Regions from separate parts of the Brevibacillus sp. Leaf182 genome, predicted to be linked through region 1. Evidence: predicted binding sites of a transcription regulator. Region 1 holds the regulator's gene; each other region holds the start of a gene.
What was found. Region 1 encodes LexA, which represses DNA repair genes until DNA is damaged. Its sites were predicted from a motif close to CGAACATATGTTCG; they were not measured.
Positions count from the first base shown of each region.

Region 1 (8,369 bases):
AAAGAAGGGACTGCTGAAAAGAAATGAATGATAACAGACAGCACAAACAACAGAATGGGAGGTTTTTACATGGGTGAATATCGATTGATTAGCGACTACAAGCATATCAAAACATATAAGGAAAGCTTTCATGACCTCGCCAAACAGATCTTTCAGCTCGATTTTAAAGAATGGGATAACAAGGGCTTCTGGAATGACAGCTATGTCTGCTATTCCTATTTGGATGGGGATCAGGTTATTGCTAACGCTTCTGCCAGTAAGATGATCGTGACATCCAATGGGAAGGACTATCAGGCACTTCAGATCGGAACGGTCATGACACATCCAGCTTACCGCAACCAAGGGTTGGCAGCGAAATTGATGAACCATATTCTTGAAACTTGTGAGAAGGAATACGATTTTATCTATTTGTATGCCAATGATACCGTACTCGATTTTTATCCGAAGTTCGGATTTGAGAGAGTACAGGAAAGTAGTTTTCGCTTACTGGCATCTGATTTAAAAGAGAAAGTAGGACAAAAATCAGTCTTGCGCAAGCTAGATGTTGATAACGAGGCTGATTTTATCGTCATGAAGGAAGTTGCTGCTAAACGAATCCCCGTTTCATCGAGGCTGGCCGTCAAGGATAGCGAGCATCTGTTGATGTTTTACTTTCTTCTTGTTTTTCGGGATGCGATCTATTACGTCGAGGAGGAGGATGTGATTGTCTTATTGGAACGAGAAGACGACCAACTGCATGTATTTGATCTTGTAAGTAAAAAGCCAGTTGATATAGAAGCGGTCATTTCCCATTTGGTAACGGCTGAGACAACGATCATTCATTTTCACTTTATGCCGGATAGTGAGAATGAGAAAATCCAATCTTCTTTGATGAAAACGACGGATGATGTCTTATTTGTTCGTCCCTCGTTAAAAATGGAGACAGAACATTTTCGTTTTCCACTTACTTCACACGCATAAAAGGTTTGAAATGACACATCAGGTGAAACAGTAAAATAGAAGGGATGAGGAGACGTCCAGTATGGAAGGATGTGAAGGGAAAAGCATGTGCGGCCGTTTTACTCTCGTAACGAACTTGGAGAAATGGAAGGAACGATTCCAAATCGAAGTCATTCCATTTGATGCAAAGCCACGGTACAATATTGCACCAGGTCAGTTCATTCCAGCGATTATTGCTGATCGTGGCGAACGACGTATGGGTCAGTTGAGATGGGGGTTAGTGCCGTCCTGGGCTGCCGATGAGAAGAGCAGCTACAAAATGATCAATGCGCGTTGCGAGACGTTAAATGAAAAGCCCACATTCAAACAGCTTTTTGCCCGAAAACGATAAATCCTTCCTGCTGACAGCTTTTATGAGTGGATGAACGCCCTCACAGGGAAGCAACCGATACGGATCATGATGAAAACCGGGGAACCATTTGCTTTTGCTGGCCTGTATGATACGTGGATGAATCAAGAGGGAGAAAAAGTACATACCTGCACGATTGTTACGACAAAGGCGAATGAGCTCATCGAAAATATACATGAGCGGATGCCTGTCATTTTAAAGAAAGAGGACGAGGACTTATGGCTTGATCGAGAGAAGTATGATCGGTTGCAGCTCCAGTGGCTGTTTACCCCCTATGATTCCAGCGAGATGATGGTGTATCCGGTATCCACTAAAGTGGGCAGCACGAAAAATGATGATCCTTCCTGCATTTAAGAAGTAGAGATCGGCTCATTGTTTGAAGATGAATCCTTTCGTAGGACCTGAACTCTTTGTCGTAATTCCTGTTCGGTTAACGACTCTAATTGCAACAAAGCCTCGTATGGATCATCACCCGGAATATGAAAGTATCGAGCAAATGCAGGCTCTGTTTTGATGCCAGTTTGCTTCAGAGCTCTGATATGTTGGTTCGCATCCAAGCCTCCTATGTCTAACAATCGTGCTTCGATGTCCATATGACGATAGGCATTTTGCTTTTCGACAGCTACTGGTTGAGCAAACAATTCAAACCAAAAGTCAGCTACGAAAAACGAGATCACGCACGTGGGAGTACTTTTTACATCTAGGTGTGTCACTTCAAATTCGGGTAAGCAGCCAAAAGCTGTACGAACAGCTTGCTCAAACTGTTCCAGATCGTGACTCTCGCAAATAATATCCAAATCGCTTTGCATAACGTCTATGTCTAATGGGATGGTTCCGGCAAGCACTGGACGGAATTCGGATAGTACCTCCATGATGTGGGTCTGTTGTATCGCTTCCCACGCCGCTTTTTGGCGCATCGTTCCTCTACCCAAGTAAGAAAGATCATGCCAATTTCTCATGAGACTACCTCCATTCTACTTTCTTTTGAAATAGTTTAGACAAAAGTGAATAAGTACGCAACGAAATCGGTCATCACTCGTATACCTAGATGAAGGGAGTGTAGTAGATGGAAATATTTTTGTGGGTAGTGGTTGTGTTATTGTTCTTGCTAAGCATTGCAGGAATTTTTTTACCTGTTTTACCTGATACGATATTACTGTGGGCGGGCTTTTTGCTCTATCACTTTTTCATTGCAGATCCGGGAGCGGGATTGCCGGCATCCTTTTGGTGGGGAATGGTCGTTCTCAGTATTCTGCTTTACGGTGCTGACTTACTGACGAACATGTACTTCGTGAAAAGGTACGGAGGGTCCAAATGGTCGTCCATTGCTGCTGCGGTCGGAATTATTCTTGGGATTTTCGTTTTCCCACCGTTTGGTATGCTGATTTTGCCGTTCGTATTCGTCGTTCTCGTAGAATTAATGGTGCAGAAGCAATCGATGGAGCGAGCAGTGAAAGCGGGCGTAGGTTCATTAATCGGATTTTTGGGCAGTGCAGTCGTAAAAGTCATCTTGCAAGTTACGATGATCATCTGGTTTTTTGTCGCCAGATAATATACAGAAAACGAAAAGGACAGCCGAGGCTGTCCTTTTTTACGTGGAAATTAGTGAATGAGTCGATAAACACCAATGACTTTACCGAGAATGGTGACATGCTCCAGAATGATCGGTTCCATCGTGGCATTTTCCGGTTGGAGACGGAAGTGGTTCTTTTCTTTGAAAAATCTTTTGACGGTCGCTTCGTCTTCTTCTGTCATCGCTACGACGATGTCACCATTGTTTGCTACGTGCTGTTGGCGAACGATTACGTAATCTCCATCGAGAATCCCGGCATCAATCATACTGTTCCCGGAGACGCGCAGCATATAAACCTTGTCAGAAGTCACGATATTGTCTGGAAGCGGGAAGTATTCTTCCACATCCTCAATGGCAGTAATCGGTTGTCCAGCGGTTACTTTTCCGATTACTGGCACACGGACGACAGAGTCTTCGAAATTGTCTTGAAAACGATCTTCATCAGATAGCAATTCGATGGCGCGAGGTTTGGTTGGATCTCGACGAATGAGGCCTTTTTTCTCCAAGCGTGCCAAATGCCCATGTACTGTTGAGCTGGAAGCTAGTCCAACAGCCTCTCCGATTTCACGTACAGATGGCGGATATCCTTTATCACGAACTTCCTTTCGTATGAACTCGATGATGGCTTGTTGTCTACTCGATAATTTTGACATAGAAAGACACCCCTGATTTCTCGAACATATTTTCCTATATTATACCATGGGAGCTTGCGTTCGACAAACATAAGTTCGATTATTTGTTGACATGAACATATGTTCTCATTTATCATGAGGTTACAAGTGATCAGAACGTATGTTTGTGAGGAGGCCATTATTATGAATTCATCGACAGTACGTAATCGTTTCGAGAAAAAAGAAGAACGCCGTGTTCGTTTTGGTATCACGAGAGGACAAGCTCTCTTGTTTCTTATTACATTTACTCTCTTTTTTTATTTGTTGACCGAACTAGTGTTTGCTTCTTCGCCAATAGAGGAGCCACAAGGTATAGAAGTAACCGTACAATCTGGAGATAGCCTATGGTCATTAGCTGTTCAATACAATCCAGATCAGCATATGGATGTTCGCGACTATATAATAGAGATTAAAGATGCGAACGGATTAGAGAGCAACAGGATTTATCCAGGTCAGACTCTCATCCTTCCTGATACTCCGTAAGTGTTCGGCTGTCTTGCGGGATCATTCGAATGTGGTATAATGAAGCGGCACTACTACAGAGTGGGAGGAACCAGCAGTGGTATCTGACGCAGAAATTAAACGCATTAACGAATTGGTCAAAAAATCTCGCGAAGAAGGTTTGACCGAAGAGGAAAAGCTCGAACAAAAAGCATTGCGCCAAAAGTACATTGACGCCGTTAAGCTTTCATTGAGAGCAAATTTGGATTCCATCCGTTATGTGGAAGACCTTGAAGAAAATAAGCCAAAACAGTAAGATAACAATTACTGATACGACAGACATCCTCGCTTGACGCTAGGGTGTCTTTTTCTGTGACATACATAACAGCTTTGATAGCCAAGGAGGGAAAGCGATGGCCTGGATAGCTGTGGCGGTTGGAGGAGCAGTTGGCTCTCTTTTGCGCTATCTATTGTCTTTACTCGCAAACCAGCCGGGATGGCCGTGGGGAACCTGGATCGCCAATGTTTGTGGATCGTTGATCATCGGCATCTTGTTCGTGCTAGGGAAAGAACGTGGCATGTTATCTCCGACACTCTATCTTTTATTTGCAACGGGGGTCATGGGAGGATTTACGACGTTCTCTAGCTTCTCCTTGGAAGTGGTCTCTTTTTGGGGAGAAGGCCACTTGTTGCGTGGCACTTTGTACGCACTTCTCAGTTTGGGAGTCGGACTACTTTCTTGTGCGGTTGGAATATGGCTGGCTAGGCAATGGTCCTAATACGTTCAATGACACGATACATGTGAGGGGGAATGATTGTGAGTACACAGCATCGTGATTATGAATTGGAACAAAAAAAGCTGGATGATACCATTTCAGCGATCGACGAAGAAATGGAGCAGCTTCGCAATGATATTCGCGAGGCAACAGATGACTATGTGAAACAGGTCGTTAACTATAATAAGGCAAAGGATTTGCGTTACCTAGAAGATCAAGGGCGAGAGAAGCCTTATTTCGGCAGAGTGGATTTCTTGAAGGATGAAATCTACGAGCTGGATCAGGTCTACATAGGAAAACGGGGAATTGTACGCAGCGATACGTTTGATTCTGTCGTCGTGGATTGGCGTGCGCCTATCGCCAGTCTTTATTATTCCGGTGAGAGCAAAGACGCGTTTTACCGGATGGGACGCGAGATCGTACGTGGTGAAGTTCGATTAAAGCGTAATTTTGCGATCGAAGACGGAAAGATCGTCGGCATCTATGATGGAGCAGTAAAAGAAACAATTAACCGTGAGATGGGGCATCCCGATGAGTTTTTGCAAGAGGGCTTCATCGATGAATTTTTGGCAGCCAATCTGAATCAGGCGAACGATAGCAGGCTAAAAGACATCGTCGCAACGATTCAATCTGAGCAAAATGATATTATCAGGGCGGAAAAAGAACGGCCCATTGTTGTGCAAGGAGTAGCAGGGAGCGGAAAAACGACCATCGCCCTGCACCGACTCTCCTATTTGATTTATAACTACCAGGATTCCATGATGTCCAAAAAGTTCATGGTGTTTGCACCTAACCGGATGTTTCTTACCTATATCTCCGAGGTTTTGCCTGAGCTGGGCGTCGATGACGTTCAACAGTCTACCTTTGTAGATTGGGCAGCGCGTCTTGTGAAGCCTCTGCTGCCAAAAGGATGGAAAATCGTGAGTCCTGATAAGCCCCTTCAATTGTTCTTCGAAGAGGGGCAGGATGAGCGCCAGCAAGAAATGACGCGAAACAGACTTCGCTTCAAAGGATCACTCGCTTGTCGGGAGGCGCTTGAGCAATACATTCGTCATATCGTCGACACAAGAATTCCTTTTAAGAAGCTCAGCTTTTTATACAACAAGACGAAGCAAGTCTTTTCCATTCCGGGTGATTTTATTCGTCAATGCTTTTTGGAGTTATTCGCGAATATGCCGTATCATCGCCGAGTAGAAGCGCTTCGCAAGCATTTGAAACAAGAAATGAACAAGCAATTGTTTGCTCATTTGCGAGAGCGAAAAGTCGATTTGGACAAAGAAGGCTTGTACAAATTCGAGAAAATGCTGGAGCAAATACTGGATACGTACCTGACTTCGTTTCCAAGACTGGAAATCTTCGCGGCTTATCGCGAGTTGATTGCTGACGAGGAATTGCTACGCAAGCTCGTACCTGCTGACATTTCAGACGAAGTTGTGCGTGATGTGACGCAGTCAAGTGCTGCACTGTTTGCAGAGGAGAGATTGGAGCCAGAAGATATCGCGCCATTGCTATATTTGCAGCATATTGTTGAAGGTATGAATAAGGCAGAGCATTTTGATCATACGGTTGTGGATGAGGCACAAGACTTGAGTGCGCTGGAAATAGCCGTCATTGCATTGGCAACCAAGCGAAACTCGTTAACGATTGTGGGAGATATTGCGCAAGGCATTCATAGCTATCGAGGGATTCATGCCTGGGAAGAGTTGACAAAGGGCATTTTTGCACAGATGTTTCCTTCCTATTACACGTTGTCGCAAAGCTATCGTTCGACAATTGAGATCATGCGTTGTGCCAATGAAGTGTTGCGGCAGATTGAATTGCCCGAGACGGTATTGGCAAAACCGGTTTTGCGACATGGCGAAAAACCAATCATGGTCAAGGCTCGTTCACGAGCGCAACTGTGGGAGGACATCTCTTCGCGTGTGGCTGCCTACCAATCGGAAGGCTTCAAAACGATAGCGATCGTAGCGAAAACCATTCAAGCGAGTAAAAAAGCACATAAAGGTCTGCAAGACAAGATAGCTGATCTGACCCTGTTGGGCAGCAAAGATAACCAATTTCCGGGTGGCGTAACTGTCATGCCTGCTTTTCTAACGAAAGGCTTGCAGTTCGATGTGGTCATGTTACTGGATGTGGACGCCTATCAAAGTAACGAATGGGACGCAAAACTGTTGTATGTCGCAATGACACGTCCGGTCCATCGCCTTGTTATGACGCAGGTGGATAACGTTTCTTCGCCGTTGCTGAAAGATTTATCGACAGAGCTGTACACCATGGCTACTGATGAATAAGAAACTAGGTATCAAAGAAAACCCTCTGCCTGTAAAAAAGCAGAGGGTTTATCTGTATCATGCTTAGTGGTCACCTGTGTTACCTTTGGAAGGGTTGGTAATAACAAAACCTTCTTGTGGCAAGAAGAGGTAATCAATGATGACGCCATCGAGCAATGGCTCATCCTTTTTCACGATCACATCGATCTCTTTATCTGTCGAGATCACAACATCTTCTTCTGTTGGCTTGTCCAGAGCGAGTCCGTAGTGTGCGTGATCACCGTGAGCGTGAGTAATATAAAGGCGCAGTTTCAACTCTTTGTCTTCTTCTGCCTCGATGATTGGAGTCAATTGCTTGGCAGCGTTACGAGTGATTTTTAGTTTCACAGGTCAAATCCCCTAACTGTATGTAAGTTACCCCTCCATCTTAGCAAGAGGGAAATCAGGATGCAATGTTGAAAGTGTTACGATATGTCTAGAGAATGACAACAGGGTGGAAGGAGAGTCATCTATGAAAATCGATTTGCGCAGTGATACCGTTACGAAACCAACCGAGGAGATGCTTCGAGCAATGGCAGAAGCGGAGGTTGGTGATGATGTTTATAGAGAGGACCCAACTGTCAATCGTTTGGAAGCGATCGCGGCTGAAATACTCGGAAAGGAAGCTGCCCTGTTCGTAACAAGTGGTACGCAAGGCAATCAGGTCGCTGTTTTGACGCATTGTGTCAACGGAGATGAGGTCATTGCTGAAGCGGATTCGCACATTTTTTACTATGAAGGCGGTGCTATGTCGGCATTGGCTGGTGTGCAAACACGGACGCTGGTTGGAGAACGTGGTGCTTTGCGTGCAGAAGATGTGGAGAGGGCGATTCGGGGCAACAATATCCATTTTCCTCGCACAAAATTGATCTGTCTCGAAAATACGCATAATCGCGCTGGCGGGGCGGTAATCTCTGTTGCGCAAATGAAGAGTGTCTATGATATCGCCAAAAAACACGGTATTCCTGTTCATTTGGACGGTGCTCGTCTCTTCAATGCGGCTGTTGCCCAAGGGGTTGCAGTCAGTGAGCTAAGCGCTTTTGCCGATACCGTTCAGATTTGCATGTCCAAAGGGCTAAGTGCTCCAGTTGGTTCCATTTTGGCTGGAGATCGTGCATTTATCGAAGAAGCGAGATGGTGGAGAAAAAAATTAGGAGGCGGGCTACGTCAGGCTGGGTATTTGGCAGCACCAGGCATCATCGCTCTGACACAGATGACCGAACGATTGGCAGAAGACCATGAACGGGCACA
Region 1 is NZ_LMPN02000037.1:577,380-585,748, reverse strand. Features, by position in the region: gene ASG16_RS29620 (GNAT family N-acetyltransferase) at 70-960, shown strand; partial or broken gene ASG16_RS29615 (SOS response-associated peptidase) at 1,046-1,702, shown strand; gene ASG16_RS29610 (DUF4269 domain-containing protein) at 1,699-2,307, opposite strand; gene ASG16_RS29605 (DUF456 domain-containing protein) at 2,415-2,900, shown strand; gene lexA (transcriptional repressor LexA) at 2,951-3,574, opposite strand; gene yneA (cell division suppressor protein YneA) at 3,737-4,075, shown strand; gene ASG16_RS29590 (DUF896 domain-containing protein) at 4,152-4,349, shown strand; gene crcB (fluoride efflux transporter CrcB) at 4,447-4,812, shown strand; gene ASG16_RS29580 (HelD family protein) at 4,851-7,100, shown strand; gene ASG16_RS29575 (HesB/IscA family protein) at 7,164-7,466, opposite strand; gene ltaE (low-specificity L-threonine aldolase) at 7,591-8,369, shown strand, end outside.

Region 2 (8,369 bases), on a different contig from region 1:
TGTCACCTAGTTTGTTTCGTAGTGATGTGAGTAATTGAAAAGCATTCATTACCTTAGTAGAGTAATCGCGGTCAACTTGTAGCGAGGTCCGTATTTCTTTTATCCGTTGCTCGAGGATCTCTTTCTCTTGATTGATTTTTTGGATCTGTTTTTCTAAATCGGTAAAAGTAATGATGCTTTTACGGAAGAGGTCCAGGATACTCTGTCGTTCTACATCTTTATCATCGATGCTCTTTTGAATAAGTGTTATTTCGGACTCTAAATCGACCTTCTTAGTCTGCTTTACTTCCCTAGCTGCAGCAATTTCCTGAAGGGCTTCCCCTGGCTGATTAATAAAGGACAAGCAATCTCTCCACACAAGGTCCTCGATCCAATCTTGCGGCAGATTCTTTGATGTACACTTCCCTTGCATTGGACCCTTAAATGCTTGTTTACCGGTACAGACATAGAATCCTTTCAAAGCTCGTTTACTTCCTGGATAATGAATCCCCACATACGTTAATCCGCAGCACTGACATTTTAGTAGGCTTCGAAGTAAATACTGATTCTTGGTGTTACGCATAGCTTCTATTTGATTACTTCGGAGGACTGCCTGTGCTTTTTCCCATGTTTCTAAATCAACGATGGCTGGAACTTCACGTTCTATCAAATCGCGTTTTCTTTTGCTCCGTTTTCCATAGATATGTAAGCCATAGTAAGTGGTACTCGTAATGATCCCACGTATTCTTGAGGGGCGCCAAATACCCGCAGTTTTCTGTTTTCGTTTTCCTCGAGTAACTTTCCGATCATCCCTTGCATAAGCCGTAGGAACACCTAGGGCATTTAAGTATTCTGAGACTTTTATGCATGAGTGGCCTTGGTTAGCAACCATATGGAAAATCAGCCTAACAACTCCTGCCTCTGTCATATCTGAGTGGGGGAGTAGCTCTTCACAAACCACCAGATAGCCTTCACTGTCTACGCGGTATCCATAGGGGACAATACCTCCAAGCCATTTACCAGCCCGTGCAGCGCGGTTTGCACCGTACCACAAACGTTCTATGATGGTCTCACGCTCTAAGTCAGCTACCCCTGCTAGAATGGTTAGAAGAAACCGACCAGATGGGTCACCAGTATCGAAGGGCTCAGTCATGGAACGGATTTTTACACCGTCACTTTCTAGCTCGTGAACGGAATTCAGGATGATTCTAGCGGATCGTCCAAGTCGGTCTAACCTGTAAATAAGAAGGAGATCGATAATTCCGTTCTTAGCATCTTGTAACAGTTCGCGACCAGCTGGACGAGCTTCTAGTGGTATTGTTCCAGTAACGCCGTCGTCCTTGTACCACTTAACAATTTCTAACTGATGGAGATCCGCATACTTACGAGCAAACTCGAGCTGGTTTTCGATCGTACCACGTTCTGCTTGATCGTCTGAACTGACACGTGCATAAACTCCTAACCGCAACATGGTTCCCTCCTATTTTTGAATTGTGCTTTAGATATGTTACGAGATGAATTGAATAGGGTTGCATGACAATTTTGATTTGATTCTCAGCAACCTATCTGAACAAAGTTCCGGTGTAACCTTAAACTGATCTGATAAGATATCTAGTATTTCAGGCTGCTTGTAATCATAGTGCTTCAACATATGTAGGGGTAAGGCAGCGTATCTTGTGAAATTCCTTGCATCCCATTCCTGTAATTCACGAAAGGCAGCGGGCATCATTAGCTGGCGTCCGGAATGACGGAGGATATGGCACAGCTCATGATAAAAATGCTCCCTTTGCACAAGTGAAGGGAGACGTTTGTCTATCGTTATACTTTTGAAGCGGCCGAATTCATATGCCATTGATGGGATCTCTTTGTAAAAGAGATGGATGTCTAGTGATCTTGCTATACGATGTTCATCTAGTTCTTCAGGTGTGTTTATCCCTAGCCGTTTGTAAAATTGACTTATCCAGATTTCGAGCGGAGTAGGAGAATAGGACAATTTCATTGGTTCACCCCTACAGGAACGTTTGTTCTATTTATCTTGCTAATATATCCTATATTCCATCTATCTTCCAGTGTATTGTTTGTGTCACTCCTAATCTTTGAACAGTACGGGGGTGTAATCTGAGGAAGAAGGGGTTATATATAGGTGGATTTAACCCAGTATTAAAAGTTCTATAAGGTAATAGAAAGGGACAAAAAGATAGTGTTAAAAAATAAATTTTACATCTTAATAATTTGTGATTGAATGACAAAATGGAAAAAACAATGGTATATTCTAAATAGGTAAAAATAACTAATATTTGGTATTTGGAGGAAGGTTATGGGAACTTCAAAGCGTAAATTAAATGAGAAAATAAAACAGTTGATTCAAAATAATTCAAGCAAAGACATTAAGGAATCTGTTCCAATAGCTACATCAGAAATTATTACTGAAAAAGAACTTGATAAAGTGTTCAAAGAGGACTCTTTTAGACTATTTGTCGTGGCAGGAATTAATGGGATTAATCGGGTAAGGGCTGGCGAGTTTGGAGAAATTGATTTCGAAGAAGTCAAAATCAATGAAGTAACATTACAGGAAATAATCCAGCGAATTCTTGATATTGTCGAGGAGACAGTAGACACTGATTTTGCTGATGTAATGTTAAGGGCTTTTAAACTTGCTCTTACAGCAACATTGAAGGAAGATAAGGCAATTTTAGAATTTGTCTTAGACTTCTGTTTTTATCTAATTTTTCTTTTGGTCCAGGGAGAACTAATTGAAGCATTTAGTGATGTCTATACTGATTTTGGTCATGATCAAATTAATGACTTAATTAAACAGCAGGTGAGGCTGGTTGTTTCAGAAGAATTGAATGACCTCATTACGGACTATGTTGATGGGAAAGTTCAACTTAAAGTACTGTTAAAGCAAATAACATCCAAGGCAAATGCTGTTAAAATCGGTGAGTTCTGATAAAAGGGGTAAGAACTTTGACTACATTGGATCAGTTACCGCATGAGCGATTGTTAGAGAATTTAGGAAATAATTTTATCACAGATAACGATCAGAAAATTCTAGATTTGGTCGACGTTATCAGTACAATTTACATTAGAGATATCCAAACAAAGAGACGAGATTCGTGGTCAAGAAAGTTTGAGGTTAGTGTTCCAGTTACAAATGTTTCTTTGTGGGAACAAGCTAGGCCAATTCTAAGTAGGTTAATAACTTTTGTCAGTGGAGATCAGGTAGAGATTACATATACTCAACGAGAAAAGGAGTTTAGAACCGGTTTATTCACTGACCTTACAAAGGGAAACTTTAAAGCCGTATCACTACTTTCTGGTGGACTAGATTCATTTAGTGGAGCATACCATAATATAGCTAATGGTATACCTAGTTTATATAATGGGTATCAGAACAGCAACAACTCTGAGCACAAACGTCAGAAGTTAGTGAGTGAATTTATTTGTTTACAGGATCCATCAGCAGCTTCAAAAATATCGCCAAATTTAAAAGTGACAAAGATTGAGCCCACACAGGCAACGCGTTCCCTTCTATTCTTGGCATTAGCTTGTGCTCTGGCATATTCCTATCAGATTAAGGATGTCTTTATATATGAAAATGGTGTGTTATCTTTGAATCCAGTAATTAATCATCGTTTCACTACAAAGACAACACATCCAAGAACTATTTCACTATATAATCAATTATTGAAGGTACTTGAGCTAGATATTATGATTTCGAATCCGTTTTTATTTGAAACAAAGGGTGCTATTATTGATCGTTTAAGCAACACTTTTAAAGTTGCTATTACTAATACATATACATGTAGCAGGAGTAGACAAAATATTTATGTGGGGAAATTCCAATGCGGGCACTGTATACCGTGTATTTTAAGGAAAATTTCCTTAGCTGCATACGATAATGAACACTACGACGTTGAGTACGATGTTCCTTATGACTATAAATTGCGTAGTATTAAGGACAAGTATGTTCAAAATGAGTATAAGTCTTCTGTGGATTATTTCAGAGAGTTAAAGGGTAATATTGATAATGGGAGTATTTACTCTTACATCGATATCCGACCTCGGGATTATGAGACTGGGGACTATAACGAGAGGACGACAATAATGTTAAAGGAGTTCAGCCGCGAATTTGAAAGGTTCTGGTCCAAGTATGCGATTTATTGATTTTCATGTGCATATTGATCATTACCCTGATCCTATTCGAGTCGCAAACGAGTATGAAACTCATAAGATATATGCTCTGTTTGTCACAAACTTGCCGGAGTTATTCGAGAAACATTATGCCAAGTTCGCAGCGTACAAATTTGTAAAGCTTGCGATTGGCTATCATCCTGATCTTACTGGAGAGTTTCCGTTTAACAGGGACCTTTTTGACAAGTTAGTTCAAACAACAAGTTATATTGGTGAAGTAGGAATTGACATCAGCAGGGATACGAAAGAATTGATTAATAAACAAGTTGAGAATTTTGAATTCATAACACAACCTAAGTATAATTTTGGAAAGATCTATTCTATCCATTCGACAGGTGGAGAAGATGAGGTCCTTGAGATTTTAAAGAAGAATAAAGTAAAGCAAGCAGTTTTTCATTGGTATAGTGGTAAGCTTAGTACACTCGAAAAAATTATTGAATGTAACTATCTTTTCTCAATAAACCATAGCATGTTGTCATCTAAGAAGGGTCAAAAAATAATAAGCCTAATACCAAAGGACCTTATGCTTTTTGAAACAGACGGCCCATTTGCTAGATACAATAAACAACTAGTAACACCTAAAAACATTCAAGAGATCTATCAAAAGTTTAACGAATGTATATCGAACTTTGACCAACATGTATTTCGTAACTTCAAAAGAATGCTTATTGAAAGAGACTTATACAAAATAAATTCAAAAAATTAAGGGTATGTGTTTTGCATATCTTCTTAGTTTTATTTAAAACACCCTCTTGATCACTGATCAGGAGGTTTTGGCGTTTTATGCTGACTTAACTCGTTTGGAATAGGAAGGTAATGGGGACTTTTTAACGAATTTATACCAGGAAAAATGTTAATGAAAATGAAAGCCAAAGGGGAATATTATGAGTTATTTAACATTTGAGAATGACGATAAGCTAAATCGAAAGACATTTGCGATTCAATTAACAAAAGTGTTATCAGAATCAAAAGAATATGTTAATGAAGGTTCTTTAGTAGTAGCTTTGAACTCTCCTTGGGGCACTGGAAAGAGCACCTTTATTAACATGTGGAAGAGTTATATTTCTGATGAGTTTAAAGAAAGTTTTGACACGTTTTACTATAATGCTTGGTCTTTTGATAATTGGGACAATGCATTGACCCCAATTGTAAACACATTAATAACACAGTATAAGTTTACTGGAATAAAAACTAAACTTAAAACGAACCTGATGGAGAAGGCTTTAGGAATTTCAAAGCATTTGACAGTAAGCACAGTGAAAAAATGGAGTGGCGTCGACCTAAATGAGATTGCGGATATTTTAGGAACTAGCGAAGCAGAAGTAATAGATTCTCTTAAGACTGATAGTAATTATGATCCATTCAAAGAACTTGAAGAATATGAAAAGATAAAAGATGAGTTTAAAAGTGTACTTACTGAAATTAGTAAAGAGAAAAAAATCGTACTATTCATTGACGAGTTAGATAGATGCAAACCACTATATGCAATTGAGACATTGGAAGCAGTGAAGCACTTTTTTGATATAGATAATATTATATTTGTTTTATCACTTGATATGGAGCAATTATCACATTCGATCTCAACAGTGTATGGTAATAATATGGACTCTCAGGGGTATTTAAGAAGATTCTTTAATTTAAATTTTAATATTCCTAGCCCAACAGTAGAGGAATATACGGAATTTATTTTCGAGCAAAAAGGAATAATAATAGAAAGCAATCTATGTAGTTTCTCTGTTAAACTTTTTAAGAGTTTAAAACTATCGTTAAGGGATATTAACACTGTCTCAACTAATATAAAACTATTATTTAATACTATTTTTGAAAGTGATACTGATATTAAAATGTTGGAAATTTATTTTTACCTTATAACCTTAAAATATAAAAAACCTGAAATTTATAAAACAATACTCACTAATAGATATCTAACATCAGAAAATAGATCAACTGGGAATTACGATACTCTTGAAACGTATTATTACAGATCAAATGAGTTTAACGATAACATTTTAAGGTTTGTCAGAATATTGGAAAACGATGGTTCTCAAAGAACATTACTTAGTTTGATACAAGATAATAAAACCCAACAGGAATTAATATCTAATGAAAGAACTTATACTGCTAAAGAATATCAGGATATTTTTAAAAGATTTGATATTTACTTTGTTGACGGTAAAGATATTTTCATTAATAAAAATTTATTGCAAACATCCATTTCACAATATCTGGATAGGAAGTTAGAATTGTTTTATTCATGGGAGACGTAGTACTTCTAGCGTGGTAGTACTTGTTTCAGAATAAGTCTACGGATCATGGGTTAAGCAACTACTTAAACTGTTTTTTATTAATATATTTTTTTAGCTAACTAGATCAATTAATTCTTGGATATTAAATTTATTATGCAAAACAAACGCAAGAAATAGTGCCTCCTTGATCACTGATCAGGAGGTTTTGTCGTTTTATGTCAGATAAACTCGATCGAATGTTGTAGGTAATTCGTACTAAAAAGCGAAATCTGTATTATTGACAATAAAATAATAATGGTTGTTGCGAGGCTGTGGTGGACCGAGAGTACTAATGGCCTCATGGGGGATGTTAGCGGTTCTATTTGAGCCTCCCTATCTCTCAAGTTTAAATCCAAAATAATAATTGAGGTGGTCAATCTTAACTTCGAGGTGCGTCAAGAAATAAGTCACGCTTCATGTTTTTTTCACTTATTCAAGAGAATAAACGCGATGCAAAGTTGCTCTAAAATGGGGGGAATTATGGCGAGTATCAATGAGCTTATTGATGAGATAACTCTGGTACTAAGAGAGGAAAAAACATATGATTTACCGACTGTTTGTACCCGATATGGATTGGAAAGTGGAGACGAATCTGAGGCTTTTCAAAGCAGACGAGTTTATATCCAAAAAAGACTTAAAGGTAAAGATCAATTATTTCTATTGGACTTAGCTAAAAGGATTATTAGTGACTATGGATCGAAAGCTAACGCATTGCTTAAGTTAGTGCGTCGCCTCAATTCAACTGGACTTTTTATGATCAGTGAGATAACCAGGCGAAATATCATGGACGAGTTATACGCTAGGAACAATATTACGGGAAAATATGAATTGGTCGAGTTTCTCAACAGGATATGGAATCTAGACAGTATGCCTTCAACAGACTACAGGTTTAAGACAGCAGCGGGTGATGTATGGCAACACATGGTCAATAATTCTGACTGGGACGATGTTTACTTATTTGAAAAGTATTTAGAATTAATGATTGCAACCGATGAATTGTTTGTCAAATTTATTGAGCAGGTAGTGCATCCATTAGTGAGACCGCAAGTTGAGCAGGGTGAGTATATTGAAGCTATAAATAAGCACTTAGTTCATGATGGATTTAGTTTAATATTGGCAGAAAATATTTCAGGGTTTCCAGTCTATAAAATAGATAAGGTGCTCAATGGAGTAAAAGGCCATGTAAAAAACTTGATATTCGCGGCAGTTGGGCACAAGCCGGAAATTGTTATAAGTGATTCAATCAATAACGACATTAAAATCGTCAAATATGAAGATAACTGCTTGATTTATGATCGCCCTATTCCAAACACGGGGTTGTTTTGGACAGACATTGTTTTTTGGTGGGCAGAAATGAACGATATTCAAAATCTTAGTAGAGAGACGGAAATTGAACTTTACAAAAGGCTATTCAGTTCCTTAGATTCTTTACCGGAGAAATTATTGTTTAAAAGCTATTTTAAGTATTTCAGGGAACAGTTTGACAAGAATTTCCCTGCTTTAATACCTCAAGTTTATTTACATTATGATCCTTACACTATTAGGCAAAGATCAGGAAAAGTGTACTTGCCGAGACAACGTATGGACTTTCTCTTGTTATTCTCAAACAAACAGCGAGTAGTCCTCGAAATAGACGGAAAGCAGCATTATTCCGATGGCGATATTTCCAATCCCAAAAAATATGCTGAGATGGTACAAGCAGATAGGGAGTTAAAACTGAACGGATATGAAGTGTACAGATTTGGGGGGTACGAATTGATGGACGAAGAAAGAGGGTCGGAAATTATAGTGGAGTTCTTCGAAGGATTATTCAAAAAACATGCTATTAGGTCATAATCAGTCTAATACAGCTATATAAGTACAGAAAGGTTTTGAAGATACTAGATATAGGATAATTGTCATCTGTAAAGT
Region 2 is NZ_LMPN02000031.1:316,125-324,493, forward strand. Features, by position in the region: gene ASG16_RS23030 (recombinase family protein) at 1-1,450, opposite strand, end outside; gene ASG16_RS23035 (ImmA/IrrE family metallo-endopeptidase) at 1,487-1,978, opposite strand; gene ASG16_RS23040 (hypothetical protein) at 2,297-2,929, shown strand; gene ASG16_RS23045 (7-cyano-7-deazaguanine synthase) at 2,947-4,146, shown strand; gene ASG16_RS23050 (TatD family hydrolase) at 4,112-4,879, shown strand; gene ASG16_RS23055 (KAP family P-loop NTPase fold protein) at 5,058-6,440, shown strand; gene ASG16_RS23060 (AbiJ-related protein) at 6,939-8,294, shown strand.
Region 2: a site for LexA is predicted at 1,994-2,007, ahead of ASG16_RS23035 (ImmA/IrrE family metallo-endopeptidase). Genes of this name have one in related genera too.

Region 3 (8,369 bases), 200 kb from region 1:
ATGCCAGAAGAAGAAATCGTTAAAGGCAATTGAAAAGAAAATGAAGGGCTAGCCATTTTTCCTAACCTCACACACTACATGGGTAGGGTGAGGTTTTTGCTGTCTTTTTTGACAGAATGATCAAGGTGAATTGAATATTCTGTGATTTCCTGATGAAGAAGAACTCCCTAACTGGGAGTCTATATAGGCTAGTGAAGATCACGATCGTAATGATGCGCGCGCTCTCGATCTCGATGAAGGTCGATGCCGCGTAATTCACCCTTGGCTTTTTCCACAAGGACTTGATAATCTCTTACCACTTCCGTCAAGGTCGTAACCGATTCCTTATAGTCGGGATCATTACAGATTCCATCTATCGCTCGATGGAGGTGATACATCTTATCTTCGGTTTTTCGGATAAATTCTACCCAATCCATTCCGTTCATAAAATACCTCCTTTCCGTCATAGGCTTTACTCCCATACATGAAAGTATACAAGGTGAATTTGCAAATAAATGACCTGCATGCAATCTAATAATGAACTTTGGTCTTGTAACAACAATCTGTTCATGATAACATACCTCACATCAATAGCATCAAAGGACGAGACTTGAGGTGTATCAAATGAACGGGTTAGCCAAACTGAATCGATCGCTTGAGAAAATCATGCCCATACTAACGCCGAGTAGTGTTGCCATTGGCGTAATAGCGGGGACACATTTACAACCGTTTGCTTTTTTGTCTCCTTGGGTGTTTGCCTTCATGACATTTACCGGAAGTCTGGGTTCAGGATTTAAAGAATTTGCAAAGGTACTGACCAGACCGCTCCCTTTAATCGTCAACTTGTTGATTCTTCATGCACTTATGCCGCTTGTTGCTTGGTCAATGGCACGGTTGTTTTATCCAGACGATATTCATGTCATCACGGGCTTTTTGTTGGCGGCCTTAATTCCCACAGGGATCACGAGCTTCTTATGGTCGTCGATTTATTTCGGAAACATCGCACTCACGCTATCCATTATTTTGTTGGATACAATGCTCTCCCCATTGATAGTTCCGCTGGGGATGTCCTTATTTTTAGGGGCAACAGTCGAGATGGATTTGGCTGAACTGATGAAGGGTTTGTTTTATATGATTGTGTTGCCATCTCTTGTCGGTATGCTGCTCAATCATTTATCAAACGGGAACGTCAAAAAAACGCTGGCACCAAAATTAGCGCCATTTTCTAAGATGGGAATGGGTGTTGTCGTAGCAATCAACAGCTCGATGGTCTCGTCTTACTTTCATATGATGGACGCTAAACTGGTGAAAATGGCGGTGCTCGTACTGGTAGTAGCCATTTTGGGTTATTTGATGGGGTGGGGGATCGCAAGGTTGTTCGGATGGGAGCGTGATGTGATCGTCACGTTAACCTTCAACAGTGGGATGAGAAACATTAGTGCAGGGGCAGTTATGGCGATCACCTACTTTCCTGCGCCTGTTGCGCTTCCCGTTGTTCTCGGTATGCTTTTTCAACAAATACTCGCTTCTACCTTCGGAAAGTTTTTAGAGCTGGTCGAGAAAAGACCGCAGCATCAACCACAGGAATTATCAAGCTAAAAGCAAGGGCCGTTTTCCAAAACTATTGGGAAAACGGCTTTTTTCTTACAGATTCTTACCAAAGAAAGCAATTAGCGTGACTTGGCAGAACAAATGGGGAGACTTTTCAAGTGGTTCAAATGAAGAAATTGAAAAAAGAGTTGCGAACTTATGTTCGTAGTCACTATAATGTAAGTACAAATTCCTGCACAGGATGAGGATCTGGATATCAAATGATCGTAAGTAGGCGGGTGAAAAGCGTGGCGAACAGCAGTCTTGAAGTAACGAGCGCAGAAAGAGAGGCATTTATGTACATGCTGCGAGATTCGGCAAGAGAGAATTATCCCTTGAATGTGAGCTGGTGTGTGTCCTTTGAGGGGGAGCGGGGGAATACATGTAGCATGTGGGGAGTGGTCAAATGGGTTGACCCGAAGGCGAGACGTGTTCAATTAGCAAACCAAACGGGTAGTCAATGGATCGAGATGGAGAAAATTATCAATGTACATGCATAGGTGTGTGTAGAAACCTTACGTGAAAGTCGACCCGTCGTAAGGCTTCTTTCTTCTTTGCACAAAAAAGGAAGTAGATATGTCATAAAACCTAACATAAAAACACGGAAAATTCGAAAGTTCGATTGACGTTTGAATTTCTTGTGTTAGAATATATTACATAGCATGCATTCTCTCCACTTCCTATTTTGACCCAATCATTGGGTCCTTTTTTTTGCCTATGTTCTATTGTTCGGATATGGCTTCCCATCCGCTTGAAATAACTTGCTCACCATTCCATAAAGACGACCTGACATGTTAGGAAAAATAAAGGAGTATTCATTCGCTCCTTGATTCAACAAGACGATTGGTGCTTCCACGATGTAGGGGATTTTCATTAGATCGAGCATCTTCTTATATTCCTCTACCTTGGAATGGTCGACCGTATAATAAAATGATTTGGAAAAATTCATGCGAGCACGCTCCTTTCCCATATTGTAGCATATCCACAGTTTGTCGTATAAGTGAACATAATAAATATTATGTAAACAAACTTCCTCCCTCTCTCCTTATGAAGAGAGAAGATTCACAAAAACTTCTACCTATGATAGAATAAAAGACCAAAATTTTACCAATAGGAGAAGAAGGATGGTAATCAGCCAACAACTACTTTCTGTGAACGGGTTATCTTACACGATTCGCTCTGCAATGGAAACAGATGCACAACAATTGTCGGAACTGCGCCTGCAAATCGATGGGGAGACTGAAAATTTGGACAGAGAAAGAGGAGAGGCCTTCATTGATGGGCAAGGATTCGAACACATCATCAAAACGGATGCAGAAAGTACTAGGAATTTGTTTTTAGTGGCGGTTGTACAGGATCGGATTGTCGGGTTCTCCAGATGTGCAGGTGTTTACTTAAACAGATTTGCGCACAAAGTTGAGTTTGGTGTATGCGTCTTGCAAGAGTTCTGGGGTTATGGCATCGGGAAAAATCTCTTGCAGGAATCGATTGCCTGGGCAGACGCCAACCACATTACCAAAATGACGTTGAATGTAATGGAAACGAATGAAAAGGCAATTGAGTTGTACAAACGGTTTGGCTTTGAAATCGAAGGGGTACTGAAAAACGACAAAGTTCTTTCCGATGGCAATTATTACAACACCATTATTATGGGGAGATTCAAAACGACAGGAGAGTAACATGACGAGAAAAAGAGCGAGAGAATGTGGCGTATTGATTGGGACGGGTACCCCAGGAGCGTATAATGCAATTACGGATGTAAAAGGAGTGCGGGTCGGCCACAAAACGATTCTCAAGGAAGACGTTTGTTCGGGTGTTACGGTGATAATTCCCAACGAGGGACAATTGGAGGGGCAGCATTTTCCTGCTGGTTTTTTCTCCTTTAACGGTACGGGAGAGTTTACGGGAAGTCACTGGATAGAAGAGACCGGTACGCTTGTGACACCGATTGTATTTACGGGAAGCCATCTGCTAGGGCTGGCACATCATCATCTTGCTCGTGCGACGAGAAAAATCGAGGGGCTTGAACCGTTTTCTAATGGAATCGTCGCGGAGACTTGGGATGGTTGGTTAAGTGATCTCGAAAAGACGCAGATTCAGTATGAGGATTTGGAAGAAGCGATTGTAGAGGCGCAAACAGGAAATGTCGAGGAAGGCAATGTGGGTGGAGGTACCGGGATGATCTGCTTCGAATTCAAGGGCGGAATCGGAACCTCTTCACGCATCGTTGAGACTGAATGTGGCACGTTTACTGTCGGGACATTGGTGCAGACGAATTTTGGAAGAAGACAGGATTTAAAAGTAAATGGTATTCCTGTGGGCCAGATGATCTCCGAAAATGAAGTTCCATTGCCGTGGGTAACACCTGAAAATGATGGTTCTTTCTTGGTAACAATTGCGACAGACGCGCCTCTCTTGCCAACACAATGCAAGCGCATTTCCAAGCGAGCGTCACTCGCGATGGCACAGCTCGGCGCAATTGGCGAGGAGGGCAGCGGTGATTTCTTTCTGACCTTCTCCACAGGAAATTGCTATTCATATGGCGACGAGCAAATGAGCACAGTGAAAATGTTTCCGTCCGAACAACTGGATGCACTGTTTGAAGCAGCAATCGAAGCAGTCAAGGAAGCGATCCTGAACTCCATGTTGATGGCGGAAACGATACAAGGCCAGAAAAACAGAACCGTACATGCATTGCCACTGGATCGTTTCGTAGAAATCATGTCTCGTTAAATGAAAAGACTCCGCTAGCGTTAGCGGAGTTTTGTTGTCTGATCATTTGTTAAACAGTTGTTTAACTGCTGAAGAAGCTACGGCTGGAGTGCTTTCTTTTATAATGAGAGCTGCCGTAATGGGAACGTCCGTACCGATTGCTAGAGCTGTATTTTCTGCGATGCTTGTAATCGCTGCTACTGTATTTCCGGTACTTGTGCGAAGATGAGTGATTACCGAGTAAATTTTTCAAAAGCTTCTTGAGCATATCAATCACTCCTAGTTAGGTTCGAAGTCTATTCCGTATAAGTATATACGAATATATTGGAGAATCGTTTCATTATTTTTCTGCGTTTTCGTGAAAGGCTGGACCAATTAGATCAATCCGGTTCGTCCATATTCCCCCTGTAAAGCTCTCTGGAACTCGTTTTAAATCAGTCGGAACATCAAAGCCTTGCGACACATCTCCACTCCCTGCGACTAGGATCACGCGGGTGTCTTTTGCCTCCATTCTTGCCATGAAACGATTCGGCCAACCCCAGAGCCATGGGGCAATCTGATCAGGAATATGCAATTGGGTTTGCGCACAAGCTTCTGGTACATATCCGGACCAACCGGTTGCGATGTACGGGATCAGGCAGCTTTTCATAGTCGCCATAGACATCACACGCAACTGGGGCAGTTGTTGTTTCAATGTCTCGATTGGCTTGTCACCGCCATAAACTGAGAGCTGTGCCAGTCGTTCAGCAGGCAATTTTGCCAAAACATCCGCTAACGCCTTCCCCTCGAGTGGGTCATTGCTTTTAATATGGATAAGTAGCGAGCGATCAGGGAATGTTTGTAGCACATCATCGAGAGAGGGCATCATGCCAATCCCTTTTCCACGGAAGGGGAAGGTTCTCCCTTCATCCGCTGTATAATGGTAGCCAATGTCAAGCTGTTGTAATTCGGCCAGGGTATAATCTCTCGTGACACCGGTACCGTTTGTCCGACAGTCGAGCGTCCAGTCATGAAACACCGCGAATCGATTGTCTTTCGTCCATTGTACATCGAGCTCCACAACGTCCGCGCCCGCATCAAAAGCCGCCTGCATGGACGGAATCGTATTTTCCAGGTACGGATGCTCCGGTGGATAAATCCGTTCCGCCGTACACGTTTCATTGGTGATGTTCTCCATATGAAAGGTTTGTGCCATCCCGCGATGAGCAAGTAAAAAAGGTTCGCCTTCTGGCTCTTTTGCAAGGTAAGAGCTGTTACCCAGAAACAGGAAAGTGACGAAAAGAAGGGGAACCCAGATGCGTTTTCGCTGGAACCATTTCTTTCGTGGTTGATTTTGTTGTTTTGACATGATGGGATACCGCCCCTTCCTTCAAATACTCTGTTCATTGTAGCAAAACGCAAGGGAGGAAGGTACATCCTTTGGGAGTAGTGCTTGGGGCTTGGCATCATTCGAAAAGACTGGCACAATAGACGGAAGATAAGATGTATCCCATGAAGAGCAAGGGGAGGTTCCATGAAAATAGCTTTACACCAAATCGCTTATCAGATCGGTATGCACCCAACTGAGATGGCGAAGCTTGTCTACGAAGGTGAAGTAACGGGAGAGGTACCTGACCGCAATCCGCAAGCGAAGGATGCCTGGGTGGATTTGCACTCTCTGCGTAACTTCATTCAATGGCGATATGATCAGGGGCGAATGGACCAGATGTTCTATGATAAAGCTATGCGTCACCTGAACAAAGCAATGCCAAAAAAATAATCGAATTCGGAGGAGAAACATGCAAAACTCTATTATTTACTGCATGGTACCAAAAGCATACTGGGAAAAGTGGAAGGACAAGGATCATTATTTACCACGCGATTACGACCAGGAAGGCTTTATTCACGCGACAAAAGGGGACGAGCTGCTTGAAAAGGTAGCAAACCGTGTCTATGCACAGTTTGACGAGGAGTTGTATGTACTCGTTGTCGATGAAACAAAAACGACTTCGGAAGTCAAATACGAGGCAGCGAAGGATGGATTGCTTTATCCGCACATCTACGGACCGCTGAATCAAGAGGCGATTGTAGATAGGAAGCAAATGAATCGGATAGACGGTCAGTGGCGTCTGGGAACGTCCATCCGTTAATCTTCTACCAGCTAAACCATTTGAGTAGCGCCAGCACTTCTTGGCGCTTGGCCTCAGGTAGCTTGTCGAGTCTGCGCAAGAGAAGATCGATTCGCATGCGCTGTTCCACTTCGGATTCAGGTACCTTTTGCCCCTTCACCCATTGTCGTTTCAGTCGTACAGGATCGGTATCAGAGATGATCCGAAGCAGCTTTCTTTCCAACAAATCTAAGGAAGCCATAGGTGAAACCCTCTTTTTCGTTTAATCCGTTTCTTCTATTATAACACGGGTACATAAAGAAACCATGATTGGCGCACAATGGTAAAGGTGTTGAATATAACCCTTTGTAGGAGGCGTATCGATTATGGCGAAGCCGGATGACCGTTCTGACAACGCAGAAAAACTTCAACAGATGATTTCCAATACGGAAGAGAACATTCGTGAGTCCGAAGATTACCTGACGGCTCATGCTGGAGAGATTTCTGCTGAGGAAAAAGCAACCCTCGAAGCGAAAAATCAGCGTCGTGAAGAAAGCATCGAGGGATATCGCGCGGAAATCAAGGATGAATCTTCGCAGGCTTAAGCTTGTTAACCAACGTCTGGCGCCAACTACGCGTCAGGCGTTTTTTATTCTATCGGGCAAAAGTGCAACAAAACATGATTTGTTTTGTGAAACATGGTAATCTGTAATGGTACAAATTGAAAAAGAGGAGAAAGACTTATGAAGCGACCAGAAGATACACGCGTCGTTGTCGGCATGTCCGGCGGAGTCGACTCCTCCGTGACGGCTTACCTGCTTAAGCAACAGGGATATGACGTCATCGGCATCTTCATGAAAAACTGGGATGATACCGATGAATTCGGCCACTGCACGGCGGAAGAAGACTTCCAGGATGTCCGGCGCGTCTGTGAACAGATCGGCATTCCATATTACACGGTAAACTTTGAAAAAGAATACATGGACAAGGTATTCCAGTATTTTTTGGATGAATATAAACGGGGACGTACACCGAATCCGGATGTCATGTGCAACCGTGAAATCAAGTTCGGTGAGCTTCTCGCCAAGGTCATGGATCTTGGGGCAGATTATATTGCTACCGGCCATTACGCGCAGGTCAAGTACATCGATGGTGAGTACAAGCTGATTCGTGGTGCTGACAACAACAAGGACCAGACTTACTTCTTGAATGTATTGGGCCAAGAACAGCTATCCAAAACGATGTTCCCGATTGGTCACCTTCCGAAACCTCAAGTGAGGGAGATCGCAGAGAAAGCAGGACTCTATACAGCGAAAAAGAAGGATAGTACAGGGATCTGCTTTATTGGCGAGCGCAACTTCCGCGAGTTTTTGCAAAACTATTTGCCTGCCAAACAAGGAAATATCGAGACCGTAGATGGAGCAGTCATCGGTACGCACGACGGACTGATGTACTATACACTGGGTCAACGACAAGGCTTGGGTATTGGCGGAGGTCATGGCACGAGCGGACAGCCTTGGTTTGTTGTAGACAAAGATCTGGAGCGGAATGTCCTGATCGTCGGTGAAGGCTCTGATCATATTCGTCTGTACTCGAAGAGTCTCTTGGCGACCAACGTGAGCTGGGTGAGTGACAAGAAGCCTTCCGAAACGTTTACTTGTACAGCGAAATTCCGTTATCGCCAGCCGGATCAGGGGGTAACCGTTCATCCGCTGGAGGATGGTACCGTAGAAGTGGTATTTGATCAGCCGCAAAAAGCAGTGACACCTGGTCAGGCTGTCGTCTTCTACGATGGGGAAGTATGCTTGGGTGGCGGTACGATTGACAAGGTACGCTTAGTCGATAAAGAGAACTAAGATAAGACGGGGGAAGCACTCGGTGGATGCTGCGAAAAAATCAAAAGTGATTATCGTTTCGTTTTTGGCCGGAGCGGTTCTCTTGGCGATCATCTCTTATTTCGGGATGGCCTCCTTGGGGAAAGAGCATATGGCGACGATCCAA
Region 3 is NZ_LMPN02000037.1:375,899-384,267, reverse strand. Features, by position in the region: gene ASG16_RS28835 (YhcN/YlaJ family sporulation lipoprotein) at 1-52, shown strand, start outside; gene ASG16_RS28830 (hypothetical protein) at 189-425, opposite strand; gene ASG16_RS28825 (bile acid:sodium symporter family protein) at 604-1,578, shown strand; gene ASG16_RS28820 (YolD-like family protein) at 1,818-2,069, shown strand; gene ASG16_RS28815 (hypothetical protein) at 2,285-2,518, opposite strand; gene ASG16_RS28810 (GNAT family N-acetyltransferase) at 2,694-3,248, shown strand; gene ASG16_RS28805 (P1 family peptidase) at 3,250-4,302, shown strand; gene ASG16_RS28800 (hypothetical protein) at 4,364-4,549, opposite strand; gene ASG16_RS28795 (glycerophosphodiester phosphodiesterase family protein) at 4,622-5,629, opposite strand; gene ASG16_RS28790 (hypothetical protein) at 5,795-6,040, shown strand; gene ASG16_RS28785 (DUF952 domain-containing protein) at 6,060-6,410, shown strand; gene ASG16_RS28780 (hypothetical protein) at 6,415-6,630, opposite strand; gene tlp (small acid-soluble spore protein Tlp) at 6,755-6,973, shown strand; gene mnmA (tRNA 2-thiouridine(34) synthase MnmA) at 7,112-8,224, shown strand; gene ASG16_RS28765 (hypothetical protein) at 8,247-8,369, shown strand, end outside.
Region 3: a site for LexA is predicted at 1,722-1,735, ahead of ASG16_RS28820 (YolD-like family protein). Genes of this name have one in related genera too.